Regions from separate parts of the Virgibacillus sp. GM2-2 genome, predicted to be linked through region 1. Evidence: riboswitches for the same ligand, from Rfam matches in the RefSeq annotation. Region 1 holds a riboswitch; each other region holds the start of a gene.
The links. Region 1 has a riboswitch for S-adenosylmethionine ahead of metK (methionine adenosyltransferase). Riboswitches for the same ligand answer to the same signal wherever they lie in the genome.
Positions count from the first base shown of each region.

Region 1 (8,848 bases):
TGTATTAGCAGCCTGCGGATCAAGTGAATCAGAAGGTAATGCTTCTGGTGGGGATGATAAGGTTTACAAAGTCGGTATCGATACTACATATCCACCTTTTGAATTTCAAGAAGGCGATGAATACAAAGGTATTGATGTTGATTTAATCAATGCGATTGCGGAAGATCAGGGTTTTAAGATTGAACTTGTACCAATGGATTTTGGTGGTATTATTCCCGCAATGCAGGCAGGAGAACTGGACATCGCAATTGCTGGAATGAGTATTACGGAGGAACGTAAACAAAAGGTAGATTTTTCAGAGCCATATTTTGAGGCAGGGCTTTCATTAGTAGTAGCAGAAGGTAACTCAGAAATAAAAAGCCTTGAAGATCTAAAAGGAAAGACTGTTGCGGTAAAAAAAGGAACCACGGGGGCAAATTTTGCAGAGGAAAATAAGGATAAATACGGATATGAAATCGTTCAAGTACCTGACAGTACATCCATGTTCCAAGAAGTGGCAAATGGTACTGCTGACGCTTTAATTGAAGACTATCCAGTAATATCTTATGCAATTGCTCAAAGTGACCTTAAACTACAGGTGGTTGGTGACCGTTTAAATGGTGATCATTATGGAATCGCGGTGCTTAAGGATGAAAATGATGAACTACTTAAAAAAATAAACGATGGATTAGCTAACTTAAAAGAAAGTGGCAAATATGATGAAATCATCAGTAAATATTTAGGTGAACAGTAAATTTTATCAGGCGCGCTTTTATAGCGCGTCTGTTTTAATGAAGGGGTTGAATTGATGGACGTTATTATCGAAACACTTCCCTATTTATGGGAAGGATTGAAGGTTACGCTTTATATCTTCGCAGTTGCAATAATTATTGGTTTTATTATTGGCTTAATTATGGCTTTACTCCGCTTAGCACCTTTAAAGATACTGAATTGGATAGCAAAAATATTTATTGATGCAGTCCGTGGCACACCTATACTGGTCCAATTATTCTTTTTTTATTTCGGGTTAAATTCACTAGAATTCATTTCACTCGATCGTGAAACTGCTGGTATCATCACAGTTGCAATTAATGCCGGTGCTTATTTTGCAGAGATTATTCGGGCAGGAATTCAGTCCATGGATAAAGGACAAACGGAAGCCGCACGTTCTTTAGGTCTTACAGGCACACAAAACATGCGACACATTATATTACCACAGGCATTTCGTCGTATGCTTCCAGCTTTTACAAACCAAGGAATTATTAGTTTAAAAGATACGTCTTTACTATCTGTAATCGGAATTGCCGATTTAACACAACGAGGTCAAGTTGCGATTGCACGAACTTTTGAAGCCTTCAACATCTGGATTGCTGTTGGGGTAATGTATTTTATCATAATTTATCTATTATCCTTACTTGCTAGTTTTCTAGAAAGGAGATTTGAATTACGATGACAATGATTGAAGTAAAAAACCTAAAAAAATCCTTTGGAAAGCTTGAAGTTTTAAAAGATATAAGCGTTTCAATAAAAGAACGAGAAGTAGTATGTGTGATTGGTGCGTCTGGGTCAGGTAAAAGTACGTTTCTACGATGTTTAAATCGACTGGAAGATATTACTGGCGGTCATGTAATCATCGATGGCAATGACATTACAAACAAAAACGTTAACATTAACGAGGTACGACAAGAAGTTGGAATGGTATTTCAACAGTTTAATCTTTTTCCGCATAAAACAGTTATGGAAAATATTATCCTTGCACCAATGAAAACACGTGGAACATCCAAACAAGAGGCAGTTAAGAAAGCCCAAGAACTTTTAGCAAAAGTAGGATTGAGCGAAAAAGCCGATAGCTATCCTGGATCACTTTCAGGCGGACAAAAACAACGTGTTGCAATTGCTCGTGCACTGGCAATGAATCCTAAAATCATGTTATTTGATGAGCCGACCTCTGCACTAGATCCTGAAATGGTGGGCGATGTACTAGAGGTAATGAAACAATTAGCAAATGAAGGAATGACAATGGTTGTTGTTACGCACGAAATGGGATTTGCTCGTGAGGTCAGCGATCGTGTCCTATACATTGATGAAGGACTAATTGTCGAGGAAAATGTTCCGCAGCATTTATTCGATAATCCACAGCACGAACGGACACAGGCTTTCTTAAGTAAAGTTTTATAAGAAAATGACTCCAGCGCTGGAGTCATTTTTGTTTTCGGTCATTTTTTGTAAACTTGTAATAAACTTTTGTATTCCAATGAAAAAATTTAGCTTTCGTACCACTAATACCAAGCAGAGATCTTTTTGTTCTTTCTGCACCTTTTAATTCGTTAACTTTCCAATCACCTAAGTATAATCCCACTAAGCCATTTACAACCATTTCGTGAAATGGATGGTTTGGTAAAAGTCTTACGTTATTGCGTGCATGTTTTACAAAAAACTGCAGTCTTTCCACTAGTTCTGACTGATTATCATAATACGTACAAAAGTTTAAATCTGCTTCGGTTTCATCCTCTTTTTGATCAATATAATAGTCTAACAAAATATGTAGACCTTGCATATATGGAAAATATCCACTATAAATTTCACTAGCTAGTTTAGTGGAAATCTTATCATCGAGTGCGTAAGAGACTAAGCAAAAGATACCTAGTGTTGATCCTGCAGCAGCGGAAAATTCATGCCATTTCAGCTGAGGAAACTCTTCTTTATAAGTTGCAAACCAGTTGGTTAACCTTGGTACACGTTCATTTTTATCAACATGTTTATGCACCTGCAAATCTCCGTAAAGACTGCAAAGCTTCCTTATAAAAGGTTGAATAGTTTCAAATTTAGGAATAACTTTTAATGCCTTTTGACATGTCCGTACCAAATCATTAAGATAATCACCATCATTCTGATCATCTCGTAGGGCATAATAATTTTTTACATGATAGTCTGGATCCAGTGCATCAAGCATTGATTGATGTAACAATCTAAAATCTTCTGGGTCTAGCGATGTGCTACGATCACAAAGGTTATCCAAATAATCACTAATTGTTTGATAGGCAACGATAAATCGAATAGCTTCTCTCCAATGGTCACCAGCTAAAAGAGCATAAACTCCTCCGCCCTGACAATGAAATCGCTTGGTCGAAATACTTGCTAATGCTTGACTACGTAATTCCGAATTAGGAATCTGCTGGGCATGGCGTGTCCAAAATGCTAGCTCTTTTCGAACTTCAGGGAAGATTTTTATATAAACATCACTCATAAGTTTAATTGAAGAAGTTGGAACTTGTTGTAGCAAGACACTTCCTCCATTCTCGTTGAAAATATTTGGTATACTATTTATATATACACCATCAAATTAGGAGGATACAAATGATACACCACTATAAAAACAGTACACCTACTATACATGATACAGCATATATCGCAAAAGGCGCAGTAATTACCGGGGATGTAACGATTGGTGAAGAAACAAATATTTGGTTTAATACAGTTATTCGTGGCGATGTTGCACCAACGCGAATTGGTAAAAGGGTTAGCATTCAGGATTTATCCATGGTCCACCAAAGCCCGAACAACCCAGTCATTGTAGAGGATGATGTAACCGTTGGTCATCAAGTAACATTGCATTCAGCTATTGTTCGTAAAAATGCTCTAATCGGAATGGGATCCATCGTATTAGATGGTGCTGAAATTGGAGAACATGCATTTCTTGGTGCTGGAAGCCTAGTTCCACCGGGCAAAAAAATTCCTCCTCATACATTGGCGCTCGGAAGACCTGCAAAAGTTGTTCGCGAACTAACGGATGAAGACTATCAAGATATGGAACGTGTGAGAAAGACGTATGTTGAAAAAGGGCAATACTATAAACATCATACATCTTTATAAGAAAAGCGTAAGCGCCCGTTTAGCAACGTACAAACTGGAGCACCCCGAAATGAGATAAAGGAAACACGGTGAGGTACGAGCCGATGTTGACTTATCGCAGTGGAGGAGTGTGAAGTTTGATAGTTGCTGGGCGCTGGAGCTAGACAGCTTTTCGTTTATACTTTCTTTGCTCTTAAGATAAGAAAAAGCGAAAGCATCCAAATCTGGATACTTTCGCTTCATTTTATTTCGTCAATGCTTTTAGCTCTTCTAATTTATCTGTTTTTTCCCAAGGGAACAAAATATCTGTACGACCAAAGTGCCCATAGGCAGATGTATTACGGAAAATTGGTTTTTGTAGATCTAGCATACGAATGATTCCTGCTGGTCTTAGATCAAATAACTTACGAACAGCTTGAACCAATGCTTCTTCACTAACTTTACCAGTGCCAAATGTGTTGATTGCAATCGATACTGGCTCTGCTACACCGATAGCATACGCTAATTGTACTTCACACGTTTTAGCGAGGTCAGCGGCAACGATATTCTTGGCAACGTATCGTGCTGCATAAGCAGCAGAACGGTCAACTTTAGTAGAGTCCTTTCCACTAAACGCGCCACCACCATGACGTGCGTATCCGCCATACGTGTCTACAATAATTTTTCTCCCAGTTAATCCAGCATCACCCTGAGGACCACCGATAACGAATCGGCCAGTTGGATTAATAAAGTATTTTGTTGATTCATCAAGTAAATTTTCTGGTACGACAGGACGAATAACTTGTTCAATTAAATCTTTTTCAATTTGCTCTGTCGTCACATCTTGATGGTGTTGCGTTGAAATAACAATTGTATCTACTTTAACTGGTTTATCGTTTTCATCGTATTCAACAGTTACTTGTGTTTTTCCATCTGGGCGTAGGTAAGCTAGTGTTTCGTCCTTACGCACATCTGACAAACGTTTCGCTAGTTTATGTGCTAAAGCGATAGGTAACGGCATTAATTCATCCGTTTCGTCACATGCGAAGCCAAACATTAAACCTTGGTCTCCTGCACCAATTGCAGCGATTTCATCATCTGTCATTTTTCCTTGACGTGCCTCGAGTGCAGTATTTACTCCGCCGGCAATATCAGCAGACTGTTCATCAATTGCAGTTAAAACTGCGCAAGTATCTGCATCAAAGCCAAACTTTGCACGTGTATAACCAATATCTTTAATTGTTTGTCTTACAATAGCAGGAATATCAACATACGTATTCGTGGAGATTTCTCCAGATACTAATACTAAGCCTGTTGTTACGGTTGTTTCACATGCTACTCGAGCATTTGGATCTTTCTTTAAAATTTCATCTAAAATTGCGTCTGAGATCTGATCACATATCTTATCTGGGTGTCCCTCTGTGACAGATTCAGATGTAAATAAACGACGATTTGAAGCCATATGGCTAAATCCTCCCTTTATAATTGTGTTACGGAACTCTATTTGTTATAGTACAATTGTTCAAGGTCCTTAAAAACAAAAAAAGCCCTTCCTGTTCAGGAGGAAAGGTGTTGTGGCCATTTCCTCTTATTGTTCAAGGAGTCATCCTTGCTTCAGGTTAGCACCTTTTCACACTTGTGATGGTTGCTGGGTTTCATCGGGTCTGTCCCTCCGCCGACTCTAAATAAGAGAGTATCCGCTCGAAACTTATCGTATCGAAAACCCCTCATCATGTCAACTTTTTTCGAACATTATATGACAGCTTTAATAAAATAATATAATAGTATGGATTAATTTTATGAATGTGTTATACTAATAAACAGATTTATAAAATCTTGATTACTTCTTATTTTGTAAAAAATAAAATCCATCCAAAAGGTAGGTATGATACATGAAATCGGTGGAACAATCATCATTGTTACAGGAGCTAATTTCTAATAAAAATGTACAAAAAAATTTATCTGTACCTCGTTTAGTCGAAAGAATTTTAGATCGTCATGAAGGTACATTAACTGCAACTGGCGCAATTCAAGCAACTACTGGAAAATATACTGGACGTTCTCCAAAGGATAAATTCATTGTCCGTGACGAATCGTGTGAAAATCTTATTGATTGGGGCGCAGTAAACCAGGAAATTGATGAAGCATCTTTTGATAATTTGTACGGTAAAGTAATTAATTACTTAAAAGAAAAAGATGAACTTTTTCAGTTCAAAGGATTCGCAGGTGCTGACAAAAAGTATCGTTTGCCAATCCAAGTAATTAACGAATATGCTTGGCACAATTTATTTGCGCGTCAACTTTTCATTACGCCGACAGAAGATGAATTATCAACACATAATCCAGAGTTTACTGTTATATCAGCGCCAACCTTTAAAGCTGATCCTGCAGTTGATGGAACTAATTCAGAAACTTTTATCCTAGTTTCGTTCAAGAAACGCATTATTTTAATTGGTGGTACTGAATATGCAGGAGAAATTAAAAAATCAATTTTCTCTGTTATGAACTATCTTTTACCACAGCGAGAAGTATTATCCATGCACTGCTCTGCTAACGTTGGTCAAGAGGGCGATGTAGCATTATTCTTTGGACTTTCTGGTACAGGAAAAACTACTCTATCGGCTGACCCATATCGCAAACTAATCGGGGACGATGAGCATGGGTGGAGTCCAAACGGTGTGTTTAATATCGAAGGTGGATGCTATGCAAAATGTATCAACCTATCAGAAGAAAAAGAACCACAAATCTACAACGCAATTCGATTTGGGTCCGTATTAGAAAATGTAATTCTTGATAAAGATTCACGTATCCCAGATTACGATGATACATCTCTAACGGAAAATACACGTGCAGCATATCCACTAGATAATATCGATAATATTGTAACACCTAGTGTAGCTGGTCACCCAAATACAATTATCTTTTTGACAGCTGATGCATCTGGTACACTACCACCGATCAGTAAATTAACAAAAGAACAAGCAATGTATCACTTTTTAAGTGGCTATACAAGTAAATTAGCTGGAACAGAACGTGGCGTGACAGAGCCACAAGCAACTTTCTCAGCTTGCTTTGGTTCACCATTCTTGCCACTAGCACCGTCGACCTATGCAAAAATGCTTGGGGAAAAAATTGATCAATTTAACACAAACGTATTTTTAGTGAACACCGGTTGGACTGGTGGTTCATATGGTGTCGGAAATCGTATGAAACTCTCCTATACACGAGCAATGGTTCATGCAGCACTTGAAGGTGAGTTAAACACTGTTGAAACTACGAAGGACGATGTCTTCGGTCTTGAAACGCCAATGCACGTTCCTGGTGTTCCAGACGAAGTATTGGTTCCTAGAAGTACTTGGGCTGACAAAGAAGCTTACGATGCGGAAGCGAAAAAGCTTGCAATGAAATTCCATGAAAACTTTAAGAATTTCACACAAGCTGATAAGGAAATTGCTCAAGCGGGTCCACTTTATAAAGGTTAAAATAATTGAAGAGAGCCAGTCTCAAAAGGCTGGCTTTTCCTTTTGAATATTACTCTATTGTAACCTAGTGCATGTACAATTGAACAAAGAAAGTGTCTCCCTTCAGGAAAACACGTTTACTTTGATAAATATTCACTTTTAATTTTTTCCATACAATAGGTTAAAACATCGTCCTTCATAATAAAGCTGTATTTTGTGTTTTTACGGACATTTTTAGGTATGTTATCTAACAAGACTGGTCCATGGGTTTCATAGTAAGTAGACTGCTCAATGAGTTTATTGACGTTAGCAAAATAAACATTTTTTATTACCGTCCCGCCCTTGCCTTTAACATAGTATTGACCAACATAATCTAACCGATCAACTGACCCGCCAGTTTCTTCTTTTACTTCACGTATTGCGGCATCTTCAGCTGTTTCACCTGGTTCTACCTTGCCACCAGGAAATTCCATTCCTCGATCTTTATGATTAGTTAGTAGCCAACGATTTTGATACGTACAAATTACCCAAACATGCTTTGGTTCTTTGGAAAAATAATGATCTTCAAATGTTAATTTAACCTCATTGTTATAATAATCTCTAAATGTATTCATTATTTCAGCTGCCTTTTTCCCCGTTAATTAAATTGTCTATCTCTTATTATGTTCCTTTAAAGCAGCTAGTATAAACTACTTTTGACTAAATTAATGAGAATTCATCTACTCATTACAAATGTCTATCAGATAATATTCCCATCGATTCAATATGTTCTCGTGTTTTTTCATCACCTAAATCATACAACATTTGAAAAGCACCTGTCATTCCATCATCATAATCATCATTCGATTGGTCATTGTGATAAGACATGATCGGCACGTGTGCACGAAAGAAAGCACGAAAATTGGCATCGTCCATATCATTCAATTTCTCGCGTAACAATATAACCTCTTCATCTGTCGCATGAATAATGAAATCAGCATTGTTCCCATATTTAATTTGTGAAACCTCTTGTGTACCCATATTAACATAAAACTTTTTCTTATCCATGTTGCACCTCCTACTATTAATTTGGCTTAATTTTCGAGAAGCATGTATGGGAAGAAAAAGTTCATTAGAAAACTTGGCTTATCGCCAAGCTTTAATGGCGAAAGCCTTAGTTGCCCTTATACTGATATCCATAAAACTAATATTTTCCTATCAGTGTTAGAAAACCCTGACATTCGCCTTGTCCTTAATAGCGAATGCCAGGGTTTTCTTATAAGGTTTACCATAATTTATAATTTCTGACGTTATTAGAAAACTTGGCTTATCGCCAAGCTTTAATGGCGAAAGCCTTAGTCCCTTATACTGATATCCATAAAAACTTATACTTTCCTATCAGCGTAAAAAAGGCTGGCATAGATTCCTCTATACCAGCCTTAATCATTATACAGTTTGATTTGTTAATTGTTGGGCGCTATTTGCGAAAATACAACGTCCTTTACCGTGCGGAATACACATTGGAGTTCCAAACATAGGATCGAATGTTACATCACATTTCATCTCAAAAACGTCGTGAACTAAGTTACAATTGATAA
Region 1 covers NZ_JBUZWC010000023.1:5,125-13,972, forward strand. The annotation lists gene ACY9Z2_RS17915 (transporter substrate-binding domain-containing protein) at 1-733, shown strand, start outside; gene ACY9Z2_RS17920 (amino acid ABC transporter permease) at 788-1,432, shown strand; gene ACY9Z2_RS17925 (amino acid ABC transporter ATP-binding protein) at 1,429-2,157, shown strand; gene ACY9Z2_RS17930 (tetraprenyl-beta-curcumene synthase family protein) at 2,180-3,262, opposite strand; gene ACY9Z2_RS17935 (gamma carbonic anhydrase) at 3,337-3,852, shown strand; gene metK (methionine adenosyltransferase) at 4,076-5,272, opposite strand; SAM riboswitch class I at 5,396-5,502, opposite strand; gene pckA (phosphoenolpyruvate carboxykinase (ATP)) at 5,703-7,292, shown strand; gene ytkD (RNA deprotection pyrophosphohydrolase) at 7,409-7,885, opposite strand; gene ACY9Z2_RS17955 (hydrolase) at 7,998-8,318, opposite strand; gene ACY9Z2_RS17960 (ABC transporter ATP-binding protein) at 8,697-8,848, opposite strand, start outside.

Region 2 (6,418 bases), on a different contig from region 1:
TATTCCTGCTGATCATTATCTTTAGCTGAAATGATACACGTTTCCGGGCTAATAAGTGCGCCAGCTGAAAAACCTGTTACAGGTACTCCATCATCATAGGCAGCTTTAATTGCTTGTGAAATAGGAGTGTCAACGATGTAATCGGCATACAAATTTGTGTTACCACCAAGAATGATAATGCCAGAACTGTTTTGTATCCTCTGAACAGCATCCTCGTGAGGAGTCGATGGAAGAGGAATAGCATGAAAATTTGTTAACCCAAATTCCATTAAATCACTTTGAACCCGGGATATGTATTCCTCCCAGCCATCACGTTCGATAAACAAGATCGAAACAGGTTTATTGCTTTTTTGCACAATCAAACTAAATTCCCTTGCTAGTCTTGGTGTAAACGGCAGGCCACCACCGAACAAAAATAAATGTTTGTTCATTCGTATCACCCATTATCCTTAAGTATTGCATACTCCCTATCTAAAATACTCATCATGACATCGGTCTCATATTTGCCTTCGATTAACGCACCTTCACGTTCGAATCCTTCTTTTATGAAACCGCACTTTTCGTAACAAGCAATCGCTCGTTGATTGTACTCTAATACCCGCAAATCAACTCGGTGAAGTTTAAGTTCATCAAAAGCATACTGCAAAATTAATTGTGTTATTTCAGTACCCAATCCTTTTCCCCAAACTGTAGTATCAAACAGGCCAATAGCGTATCTTGCTCGATTATCCTCATCAGAAACAGTTAATCTAGCTTCGCCTATACATCTACCCTGGTATTCCACACACCAATTTAATTTTTGTGACAAAATTTGATCTACAAAATACTGTGCACCTTCCATCGTGAAAGGTTTTAAATTTTTAGTATTGCCACCGTACAATCTGATAAGTTCTACACTCCGTCCACATTTAAAACGATCATGAACATCACTGTCCATAGGCTTTCGAAGTAGCACGGATTTACCTTTTATGGTTGGGGAAATGTTCACGTTAATCACTCATTTCTTATTTAAATAATAAAAACATTCATTTTCAAAATGATTTTAATAAATTTATTTTATCATAATATTAGCCTTTAATTTCTTTTAACCAATGAAAACGAATAAAGTACTTGTTCTTTCATAAGGATAAGATGTTTAAAGCGAAACTAATGGATTACATACCATAATAAACATTTCTTGTGTTCGTTATTTCGACATACTATTCCTCAAAGCTCAATTATAATGAAGACATGCTACATAAAAAGGGAGTGTTTCCATTGAAGATAATCGTTAAGTTGTTGGCATTGTTTTTAATCTTAAGTTTACTGTTTTCATCAACTGCTTTTGCAAAAAGTGACCAGGCTAAAGAATCACTTGTAGCTTTAGGCGACTCGATTCCTTTCGGGTATAACCTAGGGCAAAACAACCATCATCCTTCCAAGTATGCCTATCCATTTTTGATTGGAGAAAATGCTGAACTTCGTGTTCGGAATCTTGGCGTTCCTGGCTGGCAAACCGAGCAAATGTTGATTGCTTTAAAATCTGATCAAAAATATCGGCAAGCTGTTAGACATGCAGATTATATTGCGTTAACGATCGGAAATAATGACTTACTACAGGCGTTAAGGGCTGCTCAGGATTCGAGTAACGGCAATCCGGAATTATTTATGCAGTCACTACAGCAACAAATTCAAAGCAGTAATTTGTTCGGTAATATCGGCAAAATCATTGCGGAAACGCGGACACTTACAGATGCACCGATTGTTATGTACAACGTTTATAATCCATTCCAGGTGGAGGATCCATTGCATACGGTTGGAATACAGATTCTACCTAGTATAAATCATCATTTTGCTGGACTAACCGCTTATTACAATGCAACTTACGATGATGTATTACTGGCTGATGCCTATACCGCATTTGGTCAAAACCAAGCAGCTTATGTAATTCAAGGTGACATCCATCCAACTATCAAAGGGCAAATGAAGCTTGCTGAGATTGGTTTGGAAGTATTGGGGCTAGAGTAACTGCCCATAAATCAAGCAGCCCAGCTAAGCTAGGCTGCCATTTCTTTTACATCATTTCCGATACAGTTTTCGCTTCAAGGAAGTTTAATAAATAATCTGGTCCACCAGCTTTTGCGTCGGTGCCGGACATTTTGAATCCGCCAAACGGATGGTATCCTACAATAGCCGCTGTGCAGCCACGATTGAAATATAGATTTCCAACTTGGAATTCATACCGCGCTCTATTTAAATGCTCACGGTTATTCGAAATCACTGCACCAGTCAATCCGTAGTCTGTATTATTTGCGATATCTAACATTTCATCAAAATCTTTTGCTTTAGTAAAACCAACGACTGGTCCAAAAATTTCTTCCTGCATAATAGTTGCTTTTGGATCAACATCAGCGAAAATCGTTGGGTAGACGAAGTACCCTTTCGAATCGTCGGTTTCACCACCAAATACGAGCTTTCCCTCATCTTTTCCTGTATCGATATATCCTTTAATTCTATCAAATTGCTTCTGGTTAATAACCGCACTCATATACGGATCTTCTTCCGTTGGATTCCCAACTGTTACGTCCTTAGCAAGCTGGATTGACTTTTCAAGCACTTCGTCATAAACATCTTTGTGAATCACCGCTCGCGAACAAGCCGAACATTTCTGGCCCTGGAATCCAAATGCGGAGTTGACAATTGATTCAGCCGCCAAGTCCAAATCAGCATTATCGTCAACGATAATCGTATCCTTACCACCCATCTCTATAACAGCTCGCTTTAAGAAGTTTTGCCCTTCTTGGACTTCAGCAGCACGCTTATAAATACGTGTTCCTGTTCCACGTGAACCTGTAAAGTTGATGAAATGGGTTTCAGGGTGGTCAACCAAATAATCACCGATTTCTTTTGGATCGCCAGTAAGAAAGTTTACTACGCCTTTTGGTAAGCCCGCTTCTTCTAAAGCTTCCACTAGCATATATGCAATAACTGGCGTATCCTCAGCTGGCTTCAACAGAACAGGGTTACCTGCTACAACCGGCCCTACAGTTGTCCCGCAAACTATCGCAAACGCAAAGTTCCATGGTGGGATTACGACACCTGGCCCCATCGGTTGATAGAAATAAGTATTGTTTTCATTTTCTCGATCGTTAATTTCCTTACCTTTACCAAGTTCAATTATTTGTCTGCCATAATACTCAAGAAAGTCAATTCCTTCCGCGGTATCGGCATCAGCTTGCCCCCATGGCTTCCCGGCTTCAAAAGACATCGTCGCTGAAAACTCATGTTTTCGGCGTCGGACAATTCCTGCTGCCTTGAACAATACCTCAGCTCGTTCCTCTGGAGTAAATCCTCGCCATTTCTTGAAAGCTTCCTGGGCTTTTTCCATCGCTTGATCTACATGCTTCTTTGTTGCCTTTGAAGCATATCCGATTACTTGTTCTTTATTTGACGGATTTACCGATGTCATTTTGTCTTCGGTAAAAACACGTTCTCCTCCAATTACAAGTGGATAATCCTTACCTAAACGGTTCTCCACCTCACGCAATGCAATCTTATATGCTTTTCGATTTTCTTCATTTGTAAAATCAGTAAACGGTTCATGTTTAAACGGTACTACCAACTCGATTACCTCCTTGAAATGGTTACTCTATAATAGGTGTTTCACGTTCTGGGATGTATTAAACATAGAAGAGTTAGCAAATCGAGCATAATGTAAAGTAGAACGATCGAACCTGCGTTATAACCGCGCATGAACAGATTGAAAACGCGCAGCAATTGTGCTGTCGCGCGTTTTCTATGGATTATTGATCGATTTATTTTGTTTGCTGCGCGTTTTGACCATAACAATGCGCGAATTATTTTAATCGCTTCAACTCACGCTGGTTATGTTCCATCAATGGTTTAATAAACCTTTCATATCGTTCCCAATGAAACGCTTCAATCTCTTCTGGAGTCATTTCCTTTACGATATCAGACACCGATGTTGATGGAGGCAATTTTTCAAACTCTTCCTCACTTAATTCTCTTACCTTTCCATTTTCCACAAAAATTCGCTTCACCAAAATCATCTCCTTTTAAAAAAATATATAAAAACCCCTTTATGCTTGGATTGCATAAAGGGGTCTCCTACCGACTTATCATCCAAAGCATACACTTTGCTGGTGTTAGCACCTTGCTTAAGCAGGTTGCTGTGACGTCGTTGAGCCAGATCTCTCAGTCACTCTTGATAACCTATTCACTTAATTTGTAGTATACAACAAATTCGCTAAAATGTCTTTTCGAACCCAACCTTCTTTTCCATCTTTTTTTATCAACGTGTAATCCTCACAGCTATCATCCACGATCGAAACGATATCACCTTTTTTGACATGGAGTTGCGTACACGATACGTCTGTTTTGACGGTATAGTTTCCATCTTCCTGTTGTTTAACATATTCGTTTTTTACGTAAAAATGCTTATTTGTCCCTAATTGCTTACAAAGCGAAAAACTATCGCCCGTTTCAATAGGAACAATTTCATAGTGCGGATACGTAATGGCACCCGTCATTTCCGATTCGGTACGAAAATCTTCCTGCACTTCACGTGTTTGGAAATGGTCCATATATGTATTCGAAAATGCATCTCCGTTTGTAGCAGTTTTGATAATAAACGCGTTTAATTGTCCTGTTGGTTTAATCACATTCCCGCCATCGATTGCAATGATTTTTTTATCGGTATCGATAATTGGATTATTTGCTGGTGCGTCTGTTGCATAATTTGCCACTGGCCAGTGGCCCACAATTACGTATTTGTCTGCGCGGTGGGTTTTTTCTAAAAACGTCGGCATCGCTATAGCTAAATCACGCTCTGTGTCCTTCCAATCTTCCACATCCTCAATTCCTGCGTGAACAAAGATATAGTTTGGCGTTTCAATTGCAGTTGGAAGTTCCATAAGCCAAGTGATTTCTTTTCCGAAATGCTCCAGCAAAATTACCTTTAGTTCTTTAACATCTGTATCTTCATTGATTTCAAAACCAATCTTTTCTGCCCACTCGCCTATAATTGATCTACGTTTCAAAACATAATGGATGAGCCTTGGATCCTCTACTAGTAGATTTTCAACAATCGAATCACAGTTTCCCTCTGTCACATGTACGTTAGCATTGGAAGCTTGCAGTGCCATTACATAATTTACAACCCCAATACTGTCACGACCCTTTTCACAAAGATCACCGTTAATAATTAGGTAATCTTCTTCGCTGAAATTTACTTTTGTTAATAGCCTTTTGAATAGCTCCAACTCCCCGTGAATATCCGAAATCACGATTACCCTTGCGTTAGTTGGTATGGATAGTTGATTGATTTTTTTCACTGTCATTTCCCCTTTTAATTATCTATCAATAGGTTACTATACTTTCGCACTATTCCGCAAAGTGAAATAGTGATAGACTTAGGGTTGAGTCCAATGAGGAGGAGAAATATGAAGGAAAACTGGGAACGAGTAAAACCGCTTTATTCACTTCCGAATCATGAACTTGAAGAAATGATCCACCATTTTTCGCCAGGCATGCAATTAGAATCTGTTCAATTATTAAGTGGGGGATTTAGTAATACAAATTACAAAGTAAAAATTAATTCTAGTGAAAAACCATTGGTATTGCGAATTAGTGATGAAAAGAAGTGTAGGTTCGAGAGCGCACTACACACCAAGTTGCACGAGTCACTGCCTGTTCCAGAAATCTATTATAGTCACTATCAAGGAAATGCATCCTTTTCCATCATGGAATGGAAAGAGGGGATACACCTGAAGGATACGATGTATAGTAACGATACTCTTTTTTTGAAAAAAGCAGCCTATTCTACAGGCTATTGGCTTGCTCAAATGAGAAAAAATACATTTACTCAAGCAGGACTTTTCAATGAAAATTTAGAAGTGACCGTACCGATGAAGGTAACGCCTGACACGTTTCTTTCGTTTATGGAAGAATTTTTAATAGACGGCCATACGGGTCACTGGCTAGGGGAAGAGCTAACTGAAAAACTGTGGAATTTCACACGAATGAACAGTCACCTTTTAAAAGATATTGATCCGACACCTGCACTTGTACATAGTGATTACAACGGCTTGAATATAGTGGTTGCGGAAAAAGAAGTTACTGGTATTATCGACTGGGAATTTGCTTTTGCTGGTCCAGTTCATGTAGACATTGGAAATATGTTGCGTTATGAAAACTTCTCCTCTATTACTGATTTCGAGAAAGCTTTTATTGACGGCTTACAATCTGGTGGCGTCATGTTGCAGAAAGATTGGAAGAAGCTCGCAAAGTTAGTTGATTTAATTGCTTTATGTGATCTGCTAAATAATAAACATGGAGGAGTCAACAAGGTTAGCGACGTTAAACGATTAGTCATGCAAACGATCGATAACTGGGATGATTATTGAAATGTGTACAAAAC
Region 2 covers NZ_JBUZWC010000001.1:557,337-563,754, forward strand. The annotation lists gene ACY9Z2_RS02470 (Type 1 glutamine amidotransferase-like domain-containing protein) at 1-431, opposite strand, end outside; gene ACY9Z2_RS02475 (GNAT family N-acetyltransferase) at 437-988, opposite strand; gene ACY9Z2_RS02480 (GDSL-type esterase/lipase family protein) at 1,258-2,007, shown strand; gene pruA (L-glutamate gamma-semialdehyde dehydrogenase) at 2,054-3,601, opposite strand; gene ACY9Z2_RS02490 (hypothetical protein) at 3,837-4,040, opposite strand; SAM riboswitch class I at 4,113-4,214, opposite strand; gene ACY9Z2_RS02495 (metallophosphoesterase) at 4,221-5,333, opposite strand; gene ACY9Z2_RS02500 (phosphotransferase family protein) at 5,442-6,404, shown strand.
Region 2: it holds a riboswitch for S-adenosylmethionine, as region 1 does, so the genes downstream of both, ACY9Z2_RS02490 (hypothetical protein) here and metK (methionine adenosyltransferase) in region 1, are expected to answer to the same signal.

Region 3 (8,848 bases), on a different contig from region 1:
TCCACCTTCCTTTTTTTCGCTTCATAGATAACTTTTTACACGATAAACACTGCACCCCAAGAAATAAATCCGATTTATCAATTCCATAAATTTTTAAAACGTCTGGTTCTCTTGGTTTATCTTGTTTTAGTAGTTTATTTTTTAGCTGCCTTATTTGCTTTGAGTCTAACACTGTGTGAGGGTACAGAGCACGAGCGTCATTTATTTTGTTCGGAATGATTTGGGATTTACATACTTTTTCAAAAATAGATTGGTTATCAGGAGACGTTTTTAGAATTGTAGAGGGGTTTGTAAATACAACAAAGTTTACTAAAGGAATATTTGTGAATCCATTTTTTTGCAACCATTCATTCAATTGCGTAACATGACGGTTACTTTGTTGAATGGGACATGGAAAAGCTTTTTCCTTACCATCGAGAGTCTGAATCATTTGATTCGTCTGTTTGTCAAAAAAGATAGTACCGGAAGTATTTTTTATTTCTAATAGAAAGATGCAGTGAGGAGTTAGTAATAAAGAATCGATTTGGAAGAATAATGCATTTTTGAATGGTAGGCGTAAACCAGGAAAGTGGAGATAATCAGTTGCAGTTAAGAAATTGAGGTCGTACTCGATGGATTGTTCACCACGAAAGCCAGATTTATATTTTCGCAAGTCATCTTCAATCTGATTACGACGTTGATGATTAACTGGCAACCGTATTAGCAAAGCTTCTAAAGCGGAAATAATTGCAGGTAGTTGCCTTTCTTTTGTTTTCATTTATGTCACCTCTTTTTAGTTGAATACAGTACTATTCAAGAAGGAGGGGTTAAAATCCTGCTTTTTAGTTTTAAAAAGTTGATTATAATAGATTATAGATATGAAAATACGTTTCTCAAACAAATACTGGCGAAATTTTCAAAATACAAGCCGGATATCAAAAATACTGGCTATATTGAAAAAATACCAGCCAATTCACATGAAATACTGGCTGAATTCCAAAAATACAAGCCAACCAAAAAATTCAAGCAATCCAACACCATCCTGCCTGACATACAAAAAAACCCGGGCACCATCATCAGTGCCCGGACTCTCATATTTTAAAACATACTCGTCGAATGCTTTGGTTGCAATCTAGCTTTCGGATCAATATACGCTTTCGCATTATTAATCGCTGTTGGACCTTCGCCAAATCCAGTGGCAATTAGTTTAACTTTTCCTGGATATGTACAAATATCTCCTGCTGCGTAAATTCCAGGGATGTTGGTTTCCATTTTTGAGTTAACGACAATGCTGTTCTTTTCAATTTCTAAGCCCCATTCCTTAATTGGACCAAGCGATGAAACAAAGCCGTAATTACAAATCACAGAGTCAACATCTAATACAACTTCATTATCGCCTTTAACTTCTTCTAAAATAAGCTGTTCAATGCGATTTGTACCTGTAATTCCACTTGGAGCGTAAGGTGTCAAAACTTTAACACTAGACTCCATTAATTTTTCCACGCTATGTTCATGTGCTCTAAATTTATCTCTACGATGTACTAGTGTTACGCTTTTCGCGATTGGTTCTAGCATAAGCGACCAGTCAACCGCGGAGTCTCCTCCACCAAGCAGTACGACATTCTGATCTTTGTACTGACTCATGTCTTTTACATGGTAGTGTAAGTTGATGCCTTCAAATTGGTCGCATTCACCAACGTTAAGACGACGTGGTTGAAATGCTCCGTTTCCGGCTGTAATGATCATTGTCTTTGTATAATGCACTTCTTTATCTGATGTTAACTTAATTGTGTTATCGTCTAGACGTTCAACCTTCTCAACAGCTTGATTCAACACAATCGTCGGATCAAACATGTTTGCTTGTTCTTCTAAGCTATCAACAAGTTCTTGCGCACCGACTTTCGGAAATCCAGCAATATCATATATATATTTTTCTGGATACAAAGCAGTAAGCTGCCCACCAGTATGTGGTAAACTTTCAATAATTTTAACACTTGCTTGCCTCATTCCACCATAAAAGGCAGTGAACAAGCCAACTGGACCTGCACCTATAATGGTAACATCGTACACTTTATCTGACATGGTAAATTCCCCCATTAAACAGTTTCAATTTTCCCATCATGCCTATATTATCACAAAAAGACAGGCTATGTGTATTTTTGATAACAAAAGCGATAAAATTACGAAAACATTAAATTTTATAACATAAAATTAAGGGTTGAAAGTATAGAGAAAAGGGGCTAAGATTGTTTTTAGACATTTACATTACGATTATGTGACAAAATAATACATAATTCGACTCTTTTTTTATGCAATCATTCGTGAAATATGTCACAAACATCGTAATACATGATAATGTACGAAATTAAAAGATGGAAGTGATGAGAGAGATGAGTAAGCCTAATATTGTTATTTTAGGTGCCGGGTACGGTGGGATTATGACTGCAGTTAATCTGCAAAAATCTTTGGGGGTAAACGAAGCAACTATTACATTAGTTAACAAGCACGACTATCATTACCAAACCACTTGGTTACATGAAAACGCTGCTGGAACATTGCATCAGGATCGTACACGTATTGCAATAAAAGAAGTTATCAACATGAGCAAAGTAAATTTCGTCAAAGATACAGTAATTTCTATTAAGCCAGAAGAGAAAAAAGTAAAGCTTAAGGGTGGAGAGCTGAGTTATGACTATTTAGTAGTTGCATTAGGCTTTGAAGCTGCTACTTTTGGTATCCCTGGTCTTGATGAGCATGCGTTCAAAATTGGTAGTATTAATAGTGCTCGTTTGATTCGAGAGCATATTGAATATAATTTTGCTATGTACAATAATGAAAAGGAACCGAACGACGCCCGACTAAATATCGTTGTTGGCGGTGGTGGTTTCACAGGCATTGAATTCGTTGGTGAATTAGCAAACCGTGTTCCTGAGCTGTGTAAGGAATATGATATTGATAAGAACAAAGTTCGCATTATTAATGTTGAGGGTGCGCCAACCGTTCTTCCAGGATTTGATCCTGATCTAGTTGAATATGCAATGAATTCATTAGAAGCACGTGGTGTTGAATTTATAACTGGAGCGATGCTGAAGGAATGTAAACCAGACAGCATTGTATTTGAAAAAAATGATAAGCTTGAAGAAATTCCAACCATGACTACAGTTTGGGCTGCCGGAGTTCGTGCTAACTCTATTGTTGAAAATTCAGGATTCGAAACGAACCGCGGTAAAATTGAAGTTCGTAGTGATATGCGTGCTCCAGATTATGATGATGTATTTGTTGTCGGTGATTGTGCACTGATTATGAATGAAGAAAGTGGTCGTCCGTTTCCACCAACTGCCCAAATTGCTATCCAAATGGCTGAAGCTGTTGCACATAATGTGAAAGCAATTGCACTAGGAAAAGGTGAAGTGGAAAGCTTTGAACCAAAGATTCTTGGTACTGTAGCATCATTAGGGCATGACGATGCGATTGGTGTTGTGTTAAATGGTCGCAAGATGTTTGGTTGGAAAGCAACTGTAATGAAAAAAGTAATCGATAATCGCTACCTACTAAAGCTGGGTGGACCAGGACTTTTATTTAAAAAAGGTAAGTTTAATATTTTTAATTAATTTTTCCGAGCAAAGGCAAAGTTGCTGCCTTTGCTTTTTCTACGTTTTCCGATAAAATATAACATGTGATTATGACTGTACGAGGGAGGATACACAGTGATTCAACTTATCATGTCCATCTTACTCTTTTTAGTAATATTTTTTGGACTTGCATTTATACTAAACATGCTTTTACGTAGAACCTGGTTAATGGCATTTATTTATCCGTTTGTCGTATTAATAATTGTTGATGATATTTCTACTGGATCTTATTTTACTGATCTTTCGGGATCACTCTCGATAGCATTTACTAAATTAATGGAAGTTACCCCAGTAGATATTATTATTTTAAGTTCAGGATTTATTGGAACGATTATTTCAGGTTTCGTTATAAAATTTTTGAGAAAAAGCGGATATCAAATGTTTTAGTCTATAGAGCGTTAACCATTTTGGGAAACGCTCTTTTTTCATATTCTAAAAAATTTCAGAATTCTTCTTGACTTTTTATCATATCGTATGTAATATAGCTTTTAACATTTAAATATGAAATTTTTCTTATCCAGAGAGGTGGAGGGACTGGCCCTTTGATACCTCAGCAACAGGTTTTTAAAACACTGTGCTAATTCCAGAAGCGTAACGCTTGAAGATAAGAAGAGAACTAGTCTGGTGACCAACCCTCTTCTTATATAAGAAGGGGGTTTTTTCGTGTGAATAATACATAGCTTGTTCGAAATCAAACGGCGTAAAAATTTGAATGAAAGAGGGAATTGAAATGACGGTTACTTTAACAAAAGCACCTTTTCGTGCAGATCATGTGGGAAGTTTATTACGACCAGAAAGCATACATGAAGCAAGAAAACAATTTAAAGAAGGCGTAATCAATGCTGTACAGTTACGTGAAGTTGAAACGAAAGAAATTAAGCGAATTGTTGACAAGCAAATTGAAGTAGGACTTGAGGCTGTTACAGATGGTGAATTCAGACGTTCTTGGTGGCACTTGGACTTTTTGGAGCACTTAAATGGTATCGAAGGATTTGTCCCTGACCAAGGCTATGTTTTTCAAGGTGAAGAGACGGAAAGGTATAATATCCGGAATGTTGGTAAGCTATCATTTAATGCGAACCATCCGTTTATCAACGACTTTATCGAGTTCAATGAGATCGTTGACGGGCGTGCTGTAGCCAAACAAACGATACCAAGTCCAAACCAGTTGTTTCACTTAGGTATTCGTGACTCGAAACTTTACCCGACATTAGAAACATATGCAGATGATATTGTTCTTGCTTATCGGGAGGCAGTTAAAGCATTCTACGAAGCAGGCGTACGTTATTTACAATTTGATGATGTATATATTGCCGGACTAAATGCGGACAGTCTTGCCCCTTATGAACCAGGTTACTCAAGACAGGAATTAATAGATTTAGCACTCCATGTAATCAATAGCGTATTGGAAGATAAACCTGATGATTTAGCTGTTACAACGCATTTGTGCCGTGGAAACTATAAATCGACATGGGCATTTAAAGGGAGTTATGCACATATTGCACCAACACTACTAGCAAAGGAAAAAGTGGACGGATTTTTCTTAGAGTATGATGATGATCGTTCCGGTGATTTTAAGCCGTTAAAACATGTACCAAATGATGGAGCAAGGGTCGTTGTAGGGACGATTACATCAAAAAGTGGTGAACTAGAAGATAAAGAGAAAGTAATAGAACGAATAAAAGAAGCATCTAAGTATATTCCTTTAAGTCAACTATGTTTAAGCCCGCAATGCGGATTTGCTTCCACACATCACGGAAATATTTTAACGGAAGAACAACAATGGGATAAATTAAAGTTCATCGTTGATATAGCAAAAGAAGTTTGGAAGTAAGACAATTTTATAAATAATGGGGAGGAATAATAAATGAGCGAACAAAAAGCTAACTACCAATTGGAAACAATTTTGTTACACGGGGGACAGGAGCCTGATCCGACAACAGGCTCCAGAGCGGTACCAATTTATCAAACGAGTTCCTATGTATTTGATAATACTGATCATGCACAGCAATTATTTGCGCTTCAAGAGCAGGGTAATATTTATACACGCATTGGCAATCCAACTGTTGATGTTCTTGAAAAGCGAATTGCATTGTTGGAAGACGGTGTAGCAGCTGTAGCAACATCTTCCGGAATGGCAGCGATTGCTTTAGCAATTTTGAATATTGCTGGAGCAGGGGACGAGATTGTTGCATCAGCCAATTTGTATGGTGGCACGTATAATTTGTTTTCCACAACGCTTCCGAGATACGGCATTCATGTAAAATTTGTTGATCAATCTGATCCAGAAAATTTTAGAACAGCCATTACTCCAAAAACAAGGGCGGTATTTGCTGAGACTATCGGAAATCCGAGCTTAAATATTCTTGATATAGAAGCGGTTGCAGGTATTGCGCATGAAGCGGGTGTACCATTAATCATTGATAATACGTTCGCAACACCGTATGTATGTAAACCAATAAACTATGGAGCAGACATCGTTGTTCATTCAGCAACAAAGTGGATTGGCGGTCACGGGAATTCCATAGGAGGCTTGGTTGTAGATAGTGGAAAATTTGATTACAATTCGGAAAAATTCCCTGGATTCACAGAACCAGACCAAAGCTACCATGGTTTGCGCTATGCCACTGATCTTGAAGGTGTAGCATTCATAACAAAACTCCGGGTCCAATTGTTACGTGATCTAGGGGCATGTCTTAGTCCATTTAATGCATTTTTATTACTACAAGGGCTTGAAACACTCCATTTAAGGATTAAGGAACATAATCGGAACGCGGAACAGATTGCTCGTTATCTAGTGAATCATCCAGGAGTGGACTGGGTTACGCACCCGAGTTTAGAAAATCATCCTTCCCACGAAACGGCGAAAAAATATTTTAATGAAGGATTCGGATCGATTGTGAATTTTGGTATCAAAGGAGGAAAGGAAGCTGGACGTACCCTTATTGATAACATCTCACTGTGGTCCCACCTTGCAAATGTTGGGGATGCAAAATCGCTTATTATTCATCCTGCAACAACTACCCATCAGCAGTTAGGTGATGATGAATTGAAAACAACCGGTGTTACACCAGATCTTGTTAGGCTTTCAGTTGGTATCGAATCTATCCGCGATTTGATTGAAACACTTGATCAGGCAATATCTATTGCGACAAGTCTTGAAAAACAGAAATTGTAATACGGAGGATCTCGATGAAACATACGAACATCAATACAGCGGCTGAACATGGCACTATTCAAATGGCTTCACTAACACTTGAATCCGGACAAAAGTTGAAAGACATCTCAATTGCCTTTGAACGTGCGGGTTCAAAGGAAGCTCCTGTTTTGCTCATTTGTCATGCATTGACTGGAAATCACATTACAGTTGGAAGTGAAAAACAGCCTGGATGGTGGTCTGGGCTTGTCGGTGAAAACAAGTGGATTGATACCTCGCATTGGCAGGTTATTACGATGAACGTGCTTGGCGGTTGTAGCGGCTCAACCGGACCAGTTAGTATAAATCCGGCGAATCAGTGTCCGTATCGTGCTGACTTTCCATTAATTACAGTACGTGACATTGTTAAAGCACAGTATCAAGCGCTACAGTTGATGAACATTAAACGTGTTAGGGCAGTCATAGGTGCTTCACTTGGAGGTATGCAGGTTTTGGAGTGGGGGTTACTGTATCCTGATTTTGTCGAGAAACTTATTCCGATAGCTGTGACTCCTTATTTAAGTGACTATGCGATATCATACAATGCAGTTGCTCGAACAGCAATTACTACTGATCCAGCATGGTGTAATGGATATTATGATTCCGAAAATCCACCAGCAAATGGATTAGGAATAGCTCGAATGATCGGGATGATCACGTATCGGTCGGCAGAACTTTATAATGAAAGATTCGCACGAAAGCAAGTAACATCTTGTAAATCAGGGCTTGAGAACCATACATTTGAAATAGAGTCATACCTCGATTATCAGGGAAAGAAGCTTGCATCAAGATTTGACGCAAACAGTTATCTATATTTATTAAAAGCGATGGATAACTATGATATAGGGCGGAATAGGGGCGGATGGAAACAGGCACTCGAAAATTTGCACGTTCCTATCCATGCTTTTGCATTTAAAGGAGATTTGTTATATCCGCCAGAAGAGGTCAGGAAGCTAGTGCACAATCCAAAAGATTTTTATGAAATTGATACAAATTTTGGTCATGATGGATTTCTTGTAGAATACGAAAAGTGGGGGCCGATTTTAAAGGAGTGTTTACATGACGATTAAAGTAGCATTGTTGGGTCTTGGAACAGTTGGCAGCAGCGTCTATAGGGCAATTCATACACATCAACAACAGCTACAACAAGTTCTAGGTACGGAAGTTGAAGTTGTTGGCGTACTTGTTAAAAATTCAAGTAAGCCACGGTCAATTGGTAAGAACGTTATGCTTACAACACAGTTAGATGACATTCTCTCAATTCCACATTTGGATATAGTTGTCGAAGCAATCGTTGGCCGAGATCCAGCAAAAGATTACATCCTTCAATTTTTAGAAAACAGAATACATGTTATCTCAGCTAACAAAGAACTAATTGCCCATGAAGGCGAAAAGCTTATTGAACTAGCAGAACGAAATGGTGTTAAATTCGTGTACGAAGCGGCAGTTGGTGGTGGTATTCCAGTAATTCGAACGATTAACCAGTTGCTTCGAATTAATCGAATTGTAAAAATCGAAGCTATCTTAAATGGAACCTCCAACTATGTGTTAACAGAAATGCGTAATAAACATATCTCTTTTCAAAAGGCATTAGCAAATGCTCAACAAGCTGGTTACGCTGAAGCAGATCCAACGAATGATGTAGAAGGATGGGATGCATTTTACAAGCTAATGATTCTTAGTCAATTGATTCATGGTACACAACCAGTGTGGGGTGGAGTGGAAAGACTAGGGATTACACAGGTGTCACAACAAGATTTCAGAGAAAAAGCAACTGAAAGTAAACGTGTTAAACTCGTTGCTTCATTAGAAAAAATTGATGGTCAACTAAATGCTAGTATTAAACCTCTGGACCTGGACGAACAACATCCACTGTTTTCTATAGAAGGTGTAGATAATGCAATTCATATCAAAACGGATCTTCTAGGTGAGCTTCTTTTAAAGGGTCCTGGAGCAGGTGGTAACCCAACAGCTAGTGCCATCATCGAGGACTTAGCGGAGATTTGTTTACTAGAAAAACATATTCGAAAACCTTTACGTG
Region 3 covers NZ_JBUZWC010000027.1:4,356-13,203, reverse strand. The annotation lists gene ACY9Z2_RS18640 (nuclease-related domain-containing protein) at 1-757, opposite strand, end outside; gene ACY9Z2_RS18635 (hypothetical protein) at 836-1,081, shown strand; gene ACY9Z2_RS18630 (NAD(P)/FAD-dependent oxidoreductase) at 1,078-2,061, opposite strand; gene ACY9Z2_RS18625 (NAD(P)/FAD-dependent oxidoreductase) at 2,370-3,590, shown strand; gene ACY9Z2_RS18620 (YuiB family protein) at 3,687-3,998, shown strand; SAM riboswitch class I at 4,122-4,222, shown strand; gene ACY9Z2_RS18615 (5-methyltetrahydropteroyltriglutamate--homocysteine S-methyltransferase) at 4,342-5,445, shown strand; gene ACY9Z2_RS18610 (O-acetylhomoserine aminocarboxypropyltransferase/cysteine synthase family protein) at 5,479-6,789, shown strand; gene metX (homoserine O-acetyltransferase MetX) at 6,804-7,877, shown strand; gene ACY9Z2_RS18600 (homoserine dehydrogenase) at 7,867-8,848, shown strand, end outside.
Region 3: it holds a riboswitch for S-adenosylmethionine, as region 1 does, so the genes downstream of both, ACY9Z2_RS18615 (5-methyltetrahydropteroyltriglutamate--homocysteine S-methyltransferase) here and metK (methionine adenosyltransferase) in region 1, are expected to answer to the same signal.

Region 4 (8,848 bases), on a different contig from region 1:
TTATTGCATTCAACATTTTGAACGTTGGCCGTTATAAACTAGCAATCGGCGGTGTTGGCGGTTCGAAACGTGGAATTGAAGTAGCGACGAAATACGTAAACGAGCGTAAACAGTTCAACACGCCAATTTCAAGCTTTTCATTAACACAAGAAAAACTTGCTACAATGGCTGCTAGAACATACGCAAACGAGAGTGCTGTTTATCGTACCGTTGGCTTATTCGAGCAACGCATGGGCGCATTGACCGATGAACAGTTAAAAGACGGCCGTGAAGTGGCACGTGCTATCGCAGAATACCAAATCGAATGTTCGATGAATAAATACTCAGCAACTGAATGTTTAGATTATGTTGCGGATGAAGCTGTGCAGTTGCACGGTGGGTATGGTTTCATGGAAGAATACGAAGTTGCACGTATGTACCGCGATTCACGTATTAACCGAATTTTTGAAGGAACAAACGAAATTAACCGTTTAATCGTACCTGGTACTTTGTTGAAAAAAGCGATGAAAGGTGAACTGCCATTATTGCAAAAAGCACAAAGTTTACAGGAAGAATTAATGATGATGATGCCAGAAGAACCTGGAACAGAGCCACTTGAGCAAGAGAAATATTTGCTAAGAAACGCGAAGAAAATGGTATTACTTGGTGCTGGATTAGCTGCACAAAAATACATGCAAAAACTAGAGAATGAACAGGAAATCCTTGTGAATCTAGCTGATATGACGAACGAAGTATACAACATGGAAGCAACAATTCTTCGTACAGAAAAAGCAATTAACAAATCTGGCGAAGAGAAAAATAAACAAAAACTTCTATACACGCAAGTATATGTTCAAGAAGCATTTAATCGTATTGAAGCTGATGCAAAAGAAACATTGATTGCAGTTGAAAAAGGTGACAACCTGCGCATGATGTTATCATCATTACGCAAACTAACTCGCCACACACCAACTGACGTGATTTCTAAGAAACGTGAAATCGCAGCGAAAATTATTGAAGAAGAGCGTTATGTAGTTTAAGTCTAGTGAAAGAGGAGCCGCAGTCATGTGATTGCGGCTCTGTTTATGATGTTTGTTCTAATGCCTAGAAAAATACATACGATCCAACTGATCACACTATACTTGGATTGTCTGACAATCCAATAAATGCCGAATTGCCGTACAGAAATGCCGGACCACCTCCAGTAAATGCCGAACCACTGCACAGAAATACCGGAACAACTCCAATAAATGCCGAACCACCGCACAGAAATGCCAGAACAGCCCCAATAATTGCCGAACCCACCATATCCATCACGATAATCTCCAGCATTTCCATCGACCGTCTGCCACTATATTTGCTATAATCAACGTAAGAATAAAGGAGGTAGACTTGTGGCATTAACGTTTTATTGGTATCCTAATTGTGGTACGTGTAAAAAGGCAAAAAAATGGCTAGATGATAACAATATCGATTATACTAGTATACATATTGTTGAGGAAACACCATCAAAAGAAACGCTGCTAGAAATGATGCAAAAAAGCGATCTTCCTGCCAAAAAATTTTTCAATACAAGTGGGAAAAGCTATCGCGAAAATAACATCAAAGAAAAAATTACTGATGCATCAAATGAAAAAATGGCAGAGTTGCTTGCGAATGATGGCATGCTGATTAAGCGGCCAATCACTACAGATGGTGAAAATGTAACCGTTGGATTTAAAGAAGATATCTTTAATCATACATGGAAAAAATAACAGTTTAATTATTCTTGGAGGGATTGTAGATGAGCTTACCAAAAGACTTATTGTATTCAGAGGAACACGAATGGGTAAAAAAAGAAGATGGCAAAGTACGAATCGGAATTACTGATTTCGCACAATCTGAACTAGGGGATATCGTATTTGTCGAGCTTCCAGAGGTTGGAGAAGAAATTGAAGCTGACGAACCGTTTGGTAGCGTTGAATCAGTTAAAACAGTTTCTGAATTATATGCTCCGATTAGCGGAAAAGTAGTTGAAATTAACGAAGAGCTTGAAGATAGTCCAGAATTTGTAAACGAATCACCATATGAAAAAGCTTGGATGGTAGTTGTTGAACCGTCTGATGAAGGTGAGTTTGATAACCTAATGTCAGCAGAAAAATACGAAGAAATGACTAATGAAGATTAATTAAATAGATGAATGGTTGGCTGGCTTACTCCTTTTTAAAAAAGGAGTGTAGTCAGCCTTATTCGCATCATAGGATATCGTAAGAGGTTTTTTGCTTGAATTCATGAGGAGTGATATGTCATGATTGCACCTGATTCAGACAAAGTAATTATTGTTGAGGGGTTAACAGATAAAAAGCAAATTGAAAAAATTATTACAGACCCCGTTACGATTATTTGTACGAATGGAACACTTGGTGTAGCCAAGTTCGATGAGCTGTTAGATACGTATGATTTAGATAACAAAGAAGTGTATATTTTGGCGGATGAGGACAGTGCTGGAGTAAAACTTCGTAAGCAATTGGCCAGAGAGCTTCCGCATGCAGAACATATTTATGTTAGTAGCGAATTTCGCGAAGTAGCAACTACTCCTGCTTCTGCGCTTGCGACTGCGTTAGTTAGTAAGCGTATAAATGTAAACCCGATATTTTTGACGTAAGGTGATTGCATTGCAACCAATAACAGAAGAAAAATTAAAGCAAGATCATTATTTTTTATATATTTATACGCCGTTTTGTGGTACCTGTCATTTGGCGAAATCGATGTTAAACCAGATTGAGTCTGTTCATAAAGAAGAGATTTTTCTCGAGATGAACGCCTCGTTATATCCTTCGTTCATGCAGGATGCACAGGTGGAAAGTGTGCCTTGTTTGCTAATAAAGGATGAAAATGAAATCAAAGAGAAAGTGTATGCATTTCAATCGATACCAAATATCTATACGTATTTGATGAAATATGAGCCAAAACTTTTTGCAACTTAAAAAATAGTTGTTGACACCTGCTTATTCAGGTGGTACGATTTGATTTATAGATTTTAACAACCAAATACTTTTTACTCTCTTATCAAGAGCGGTGGAGGGGCTGGCCCTATGAAACCGCGGCAACCTTCAAACAAATTATTGTTTGAAAGGTGCTAATTCCTGCGAAGCTTTGGCTTTGAAAGATGAGAGAACGTGAAGGCTAATTATTTACGTCTTTCTGTTCTCTTACAGAAAGGCGTTTTTTGCGTTGTTAAGAAGAAAATGAGCAGAATATCAATGCTCAGTAGCTGTTTTATTGGAGGTTTTGTCATGATTTCGATCGAAGGATTACGTAAACAATTTAGTACTGGCAAGTCAGCCATTCATGCGGTTGATGATTTGTCGTTGAAAATAAAGGAAGGTGAAATATTTGGTGTCATTGGTTACAGTGGTGCTGGAAAAAGTACGTTCGTTCGTCTACTTAACAGACTCGAGGAGCCGACAGGTGGTCGCGTTGTTATCGATGACCAAGAAGTAACTGCTTTGAACACGAAGCAATTACGTTTGGCTAGACAAGAAATAGGAATGATATTTCAGCATTTTAACCTCTTGTGGTCACGAACGGTTCAAGATAATATCGCCTTTCCACTGGAAATAGCGGGCATTCCAAAACGCGAGCGAGATGAAAGGGTTACAGAGTTAATACGATTAGTTGGGCTAGCAGGTCGCGAAAATGCCTACCCTTCACAATTGAGCGGGGGACAAAAGCAACGTGTAGGTATTGCTAGAGCGTTAGCAAATAACCCAAAGATATTGCTTTGTGACGAGGCAACGTCAGCGCTAGATCCAGAGACAACCAACTCCATTTTAGACTTATTAGTAGACATCAATAAAAAGCTTGGCTTAACGATTATTTTAATCACACACGAGATGCATGTGATTCGAAAAATTTGTAACCAAGTAGCGGTTATGGAAAATGGCAGGATTGTGGAACAAGGCGATGTATTGGATATATTTTTACGTCCAAAACAACAGGTTACAAAGAAATTTGTTGAACAGGTTATGGGTTCAAGCGATGAAAATGAAAGTGTTCAGGAAATCATTGAAAGCTACGAACAGGGTAAAATTGTTCGACTCCATTTTGTTGGTGAAACAACAAATCAAGCGCTTATCAGTCAGTTATCTAAGAAATATCAAATTGACATCAATATCTTGCAAGGAAAAATAACTCAAACACAGCGCGGGGCTTATGGAACGTTATTCGTTCAATTGATTGGTGATCAGAATGAATTGGAGCAAGCTGTAACGTATATCAAAGAGCAGACCTCAGTTGAAGTGGAGGTGCTTCGCGATGCTAGCTAATTTTTTTCCAAATTTGGATGTACAGGATTTCTGGATTGCCACGTATGAAACATTTTACATGACAATCTTGGCATTAATAGGAACGTTTATTTTGGGGACGGTTCTAGGGTTACTTTTATATTTAACTGCGAAAGATGGCATTTGGCAAAATAAATTCGTAAACCTAATTGTTGCTTCATTAGTTAATATATTTAGAGCGATTCCGTTTATTATTTTGATTTTATTATTATTCCCGTTTACCGAGTTTTTAATTGGAACCATCCGTGGACCAAATGCAGCATTGCCTGCACTGATTATCGGAGCCGCACCATTTTATGGACGGTTGGTTGAAATAGCATTGAGGGAGGTTGATAAAGGAGTCGTAGAGGCAGCCAAGGCAATGGGGGCAAAAACAAAAACAATTATTTTCCGCGTATTGCTACCAGAATCAATGCCAGCACTTATTTCAGGATTAACAGTAACGGCGATTGCCTTAATTGGTTATACAGCAATGGCTGGTGTAATCGGTGCAGGGGGACTCGGGAACTATGCATATTTTTATGGATTTCAGCGACATGATTTTGACGTTGTACTAGTTTGTACCATATTAATTGTCATTATTGTATTTATTTTTCAGTTCATTGGAGACTTTATTTCAAACAAATTAGATAAAAGATAAGGGGAGACAAACATGAAAAAGATAATAGCATTCGTATCATTTTTAGTCTTATTGACATTGGTTGCATGTGGAGGTAACGAAGAAAAGAGTAGTGGTAGCGATAAAGAAATAACTGTGGGTGCATCAAGTGTACCTCATGCGCAAATTCTAGAGAAAGCAAAACCAATCCTTGAAGAAAAAGGTATTACCTTAAACATCGAGGAATACCAAGATTATGTTTTACCGAATCAAGACTTAGCTAGCGGAGATTTAGATGCAAACTATTTCCAGCACATTCCATACTTGAAAAACCAAAAAGAAGAATTAGGCTACAATTTTACGCATATCGGCGGAATTCATATTGAACCAATTGGAATATATTCGAAAACAATTAAAAATGTGGAAGATATCCCAGAAGGTACTGAAGTTATCATGAGTCGTTCTGTAGCCGATCACGGCCGAATCCTTTCATTACTAGAAAGCAAAGGATTAATAAAACTTGCTGATGGTATTAACAAAGTAGAGGCAACGGTTGACGACATAGTAGAAAATCCTTTAAACCTTCAGTTCTCAAGTGACATTGATGCAGCGTTTTTACCTGATATGTATCAATCTGAAGAAGATGCTTTAGTGGCAATCAATACAAACTATGCTATCCAAGCAGAACTGAATCCTTCAGAGGATGCATTAATTTTGGAAGGATCAGAATCGCCATATGTAAATGTAGTAGCAGTTAAGGAAGAAGATAAGGATAATAAAGCATTGAATACACTTGTTGATGTTTTACATTCTGAAGAAATACAGAACTTTATTCTAAAAGAATTTGACGGTGCTGTTGTTCCAGTAGATGGAAAAAATTAAGATTTTTCACAAATAATGAGTATTACTCAGTAAATCGGAGTAATTGGCAAGATATAATAAGAAAAAGTCGCTAACTTCATCGTCGGAGTGTATATTCATTTTTACATGAAATCTCACGTTTATTTGCGTTTTGTCCGGGTAAATTATATGTGTTAGTGTTATTTATGTAATTAAATCGAAAGGATGATTCACTATTTATAGTGGGATAAGAATGAATTACACTCCAGAGATGGAGAAGGCGATGCATCAATCACATAATATGGGTTATGCAGAATATGGACGTAAGCTTGAGAATCAAATCAAGGTTGAAAAGAAACGTCAGAACGAATATGAACAATGTAAACACATTAGTGCTGAACTTGATAGTCAACTACACAAATAGATTTTGCAAAATGTTGGTAAAGCGATTAGTCGCTTTACCAACATTTTCTTTGTACATATAATAGTAGAAACTCGAAATTTTGATCGATTTTGGGACCTTAGCTTGCCGAGACAGGGTACAAAGCCATATCTTTTCTAGCAGAAACAACCTCACAGCTATAGATCCACGAAATATCCCTTCTATAGGCAAAGTTCCCAAACTGAAGTCCCTTACTTTCACGGTTTAAAAGAGTTGATTATACATTCGAAATGCTTTAAGATTGTAATGAGAATAAATTGAGAATGGATATAAGTTTCCATTTGAAAAATAGCATATAAAAGTAATTGGAGGTATTGATATGGCAGGATCTACACTAGAAATTAAAAATCTTCATGTATCCATTGAAGATAGTGAAATATTAAAAGGGGTAAACCTTACGATAAAAGGTGGCGAATTCCATGCAGTAATGGGACCGAATGGTACAGGTAAATCGACACTAGCATCAGCAATTATGGGGCATCCTAAGTATGAAATAACGGAAGGTAGCGTACTTCTTGATGGAGAAGATGTTCTGGAAATGGAAGTAGACGAACGTGCACGTGCTGGTCTTTTCCTAGGAATGCAATATCCAAGTGAAATTAGTGGTGTAACTACTTCTGATTTCTTACGTTCTTCTGTAAATGCACGTCGCGAAGAAGGTGACGAAATTTCATTAATGAAGTTTATTAAAGAAATGGATAGTGCATTAGATTATCTAGAAATTGATAAGAATATGGCACAGCGTTACTTAAATGAAGGTTTTTCAGGTGGAGAGAAGAAGCGTAATGAGATTCTTCAATTAATGATGATTAAGCCAGCTATTGCAATTTTAGATGAAATTGATTCTGGTCTTGATATTGACGCATTGAAAGTTGTTTCTAAAGGAATTAATAAGTTACGTAACGATGAATTTGGTTGCTTAATTATCACCCACTATCAGCGTTTATTAAACTATATTACACCAGATCATGTTCATGTAATGATGCAAGGACGTGTTGTGAAGTCTGGTGGACCTGAGCTTGCAAAACGTTTGGAGGCTGAAGGTTACGAGTGGATTAAAGAAGAGTTAGGTATAGAAGACGAAACTGTAGGTCAAAAAGCGTAGAAGTAAGGAGGGGTAATATGACTGTTGATACTAAACTGCCATATGATCAAGCATATATTAATCAGTTTTCACAGGAAAGAAACGAACCAGAATGGATGAAATCATTGCGCCTTCATGCTCTTGATCAAGCTGAATCGCTTGAGATGCCGAAACCGGATAAAACAAGAATTGGCAAATGGAATTTTAGCCAGTTTAAGCATTCTGCACAAGGTGAGCAAATCGAATCGCTAGAAAACTTACCAGAAGAAATTAAGGATTTCATTGAAAAAGGATCGGAAAACTTAATCATTCAACGGAATCATTCGGTTGCGTTCGCATCATTGAATAATGAGCTAAAAGAAAAAGGCGTAATTTTTACAGATATATTTACAGCAATGACCGAACACGAAGATTTAGTGAAACGCTATTATATGAAGGATGCTGTTTCAGTAGATGAACACCGTCTAACAGCATTACACGCGGCACTAATGAACGGTGGGATTTTTGTTTACGTTCCAAAAAATGTAGAACTAGATGTACCGTTGCAAACCATTTTCTGGCAGGAAGATCCAGAAGTTGGCATGTTCAATCATGTGCTGGTTGTAGCAGACGATAATAGTTCCCTAACTTATGTGGAAAACTATGTATCGAACAATCACGAAGAAAAAACAGTAGCAAATATTGTGACAGAAGTAATTGCGCATAACAATGCACGAATTTCATTTGGTGCAGTTGATAACTTTGCAAAAGGAACAACAACATACGTGAATCGCCGCGGTGTTGCGTATCGTGATGCAACAATCGACTGGGCTTTAGGGCAAATGAACGATGGAAATACCGTTTCTGAAAATATCACACATTTAGTTGGCGATAATTCCGTATCAAACGCAAAAACGGTAGTAGTTGGACGTGGTAAACAAACACAAAACTTTACTGCTAAAATTGTTCACTTTGGTAAAGAATCAGAAGGCTATATTTTACAACACGGTGTTATGAAAGATAGTGCTACAGCGATTTTTAACGGAATAGGAAAAATTGAGCATGGTGCTTCTAAATCAAATGCCGAGCAAGAGTCACGTGTGTTAATGCTAAGTGGTAAATCACGTGGTGATGCTAACCCAATCCTATTAATCGAAGAAGATGATGTAACTGCAGGACACGCTGCATCTGTGGGACGTGTGGATCCTGTTCAATTATACTACTTGATGAGCCGTGGTATTACACAGAAAGAAGCAGAACGATTAATCATTCATGGCTTCTTAGCTCCGGTTGTCAATCAGCTCCCGATCGAATCGGTTAAAAAGCAATTGACGCAAGTAATTGAGAGGAAAGTTTACTAATGGATGTAAAAGCCATTCGGCAAATGTTTCCGATTCTTAATCAGGAAGTAAATGGACATCCATTAGTATATCTTGACTCATCAGCAACATCGCAAAAACCACTGCAAGTGATAGAGGCGCTTGATACGTATTATCGTCAAGATAACTCAAACGTGCACCGAGGCGTTCATACCCTTGGTACACGTGCTACTGAAAAATACGAAGGAGCACGTGAAAAAGTTCGTCGCTTTATCAATGCTT
Region 4 covers NZ_JBUZWC010000004.1:46,998-55,845, reverse strand. The annotation lists gene ACY9Z2_RS06705 (acyl-CoA dehydrogenase FadE) at 1-1,019, shown strand, start outside; gene ACY9Z2_RS06700 (hypothetical protein) at 1,111-1,287, opposite strand; gene ACY9Z2_RS06695 (arsenate reductase family protein) at 1,374-1,733, shown strand; gene gcvH (glycine cleavage system protein GcvH) at 1,763-2,146, shown strand; gene ACY9Z2_RS06685 (toprim domain-containing protein) at 2,267-2,623, shown strand; gene ACY9Z2_RS06680 (thioredoxin family protein) at 2,634-2,945, shown strand; SAM riboswitch class I at 3,022-3,134, shown strand; gene ACY9Z2_RS06675 (methionine ABC transporter ATP-binding protein) at 3,255-4,286, shown strand; gene ACY9Z2_RS06670 (methionine ABC transporter permease) at 4,276-4,944, shown strand; gene ACY9Z2_RS06665 (MetQ/NlpA family ABC transporter substrate-binding protein) at 4,957-5,784, shown strand; gene ACY9Z2_RS06660 (YuzK family famiily protein) at 5,996-6,166, shown strand; gene sufC (Fe-S cluster assembly ATPase SufC) at 6,504-7,289, shown strand; gene sufD (Fe-S cluster assembly protein SufD) at 7,307-8,608, shown strand; gene ACY9Z2_RS06645 (cysteine desulfurase) at 8,608-8,848, shown strand, end outside.
Region 4: it holds a riboswitch for S-adenosylmethionine, as region 1 does, so the genes downstream of both, ACY9Z2_RS06675 (methionine ABC transporter ATP-binding protein) here and metK (methionine adenosyltransferase) in region 1, are expected to answer to the same signal.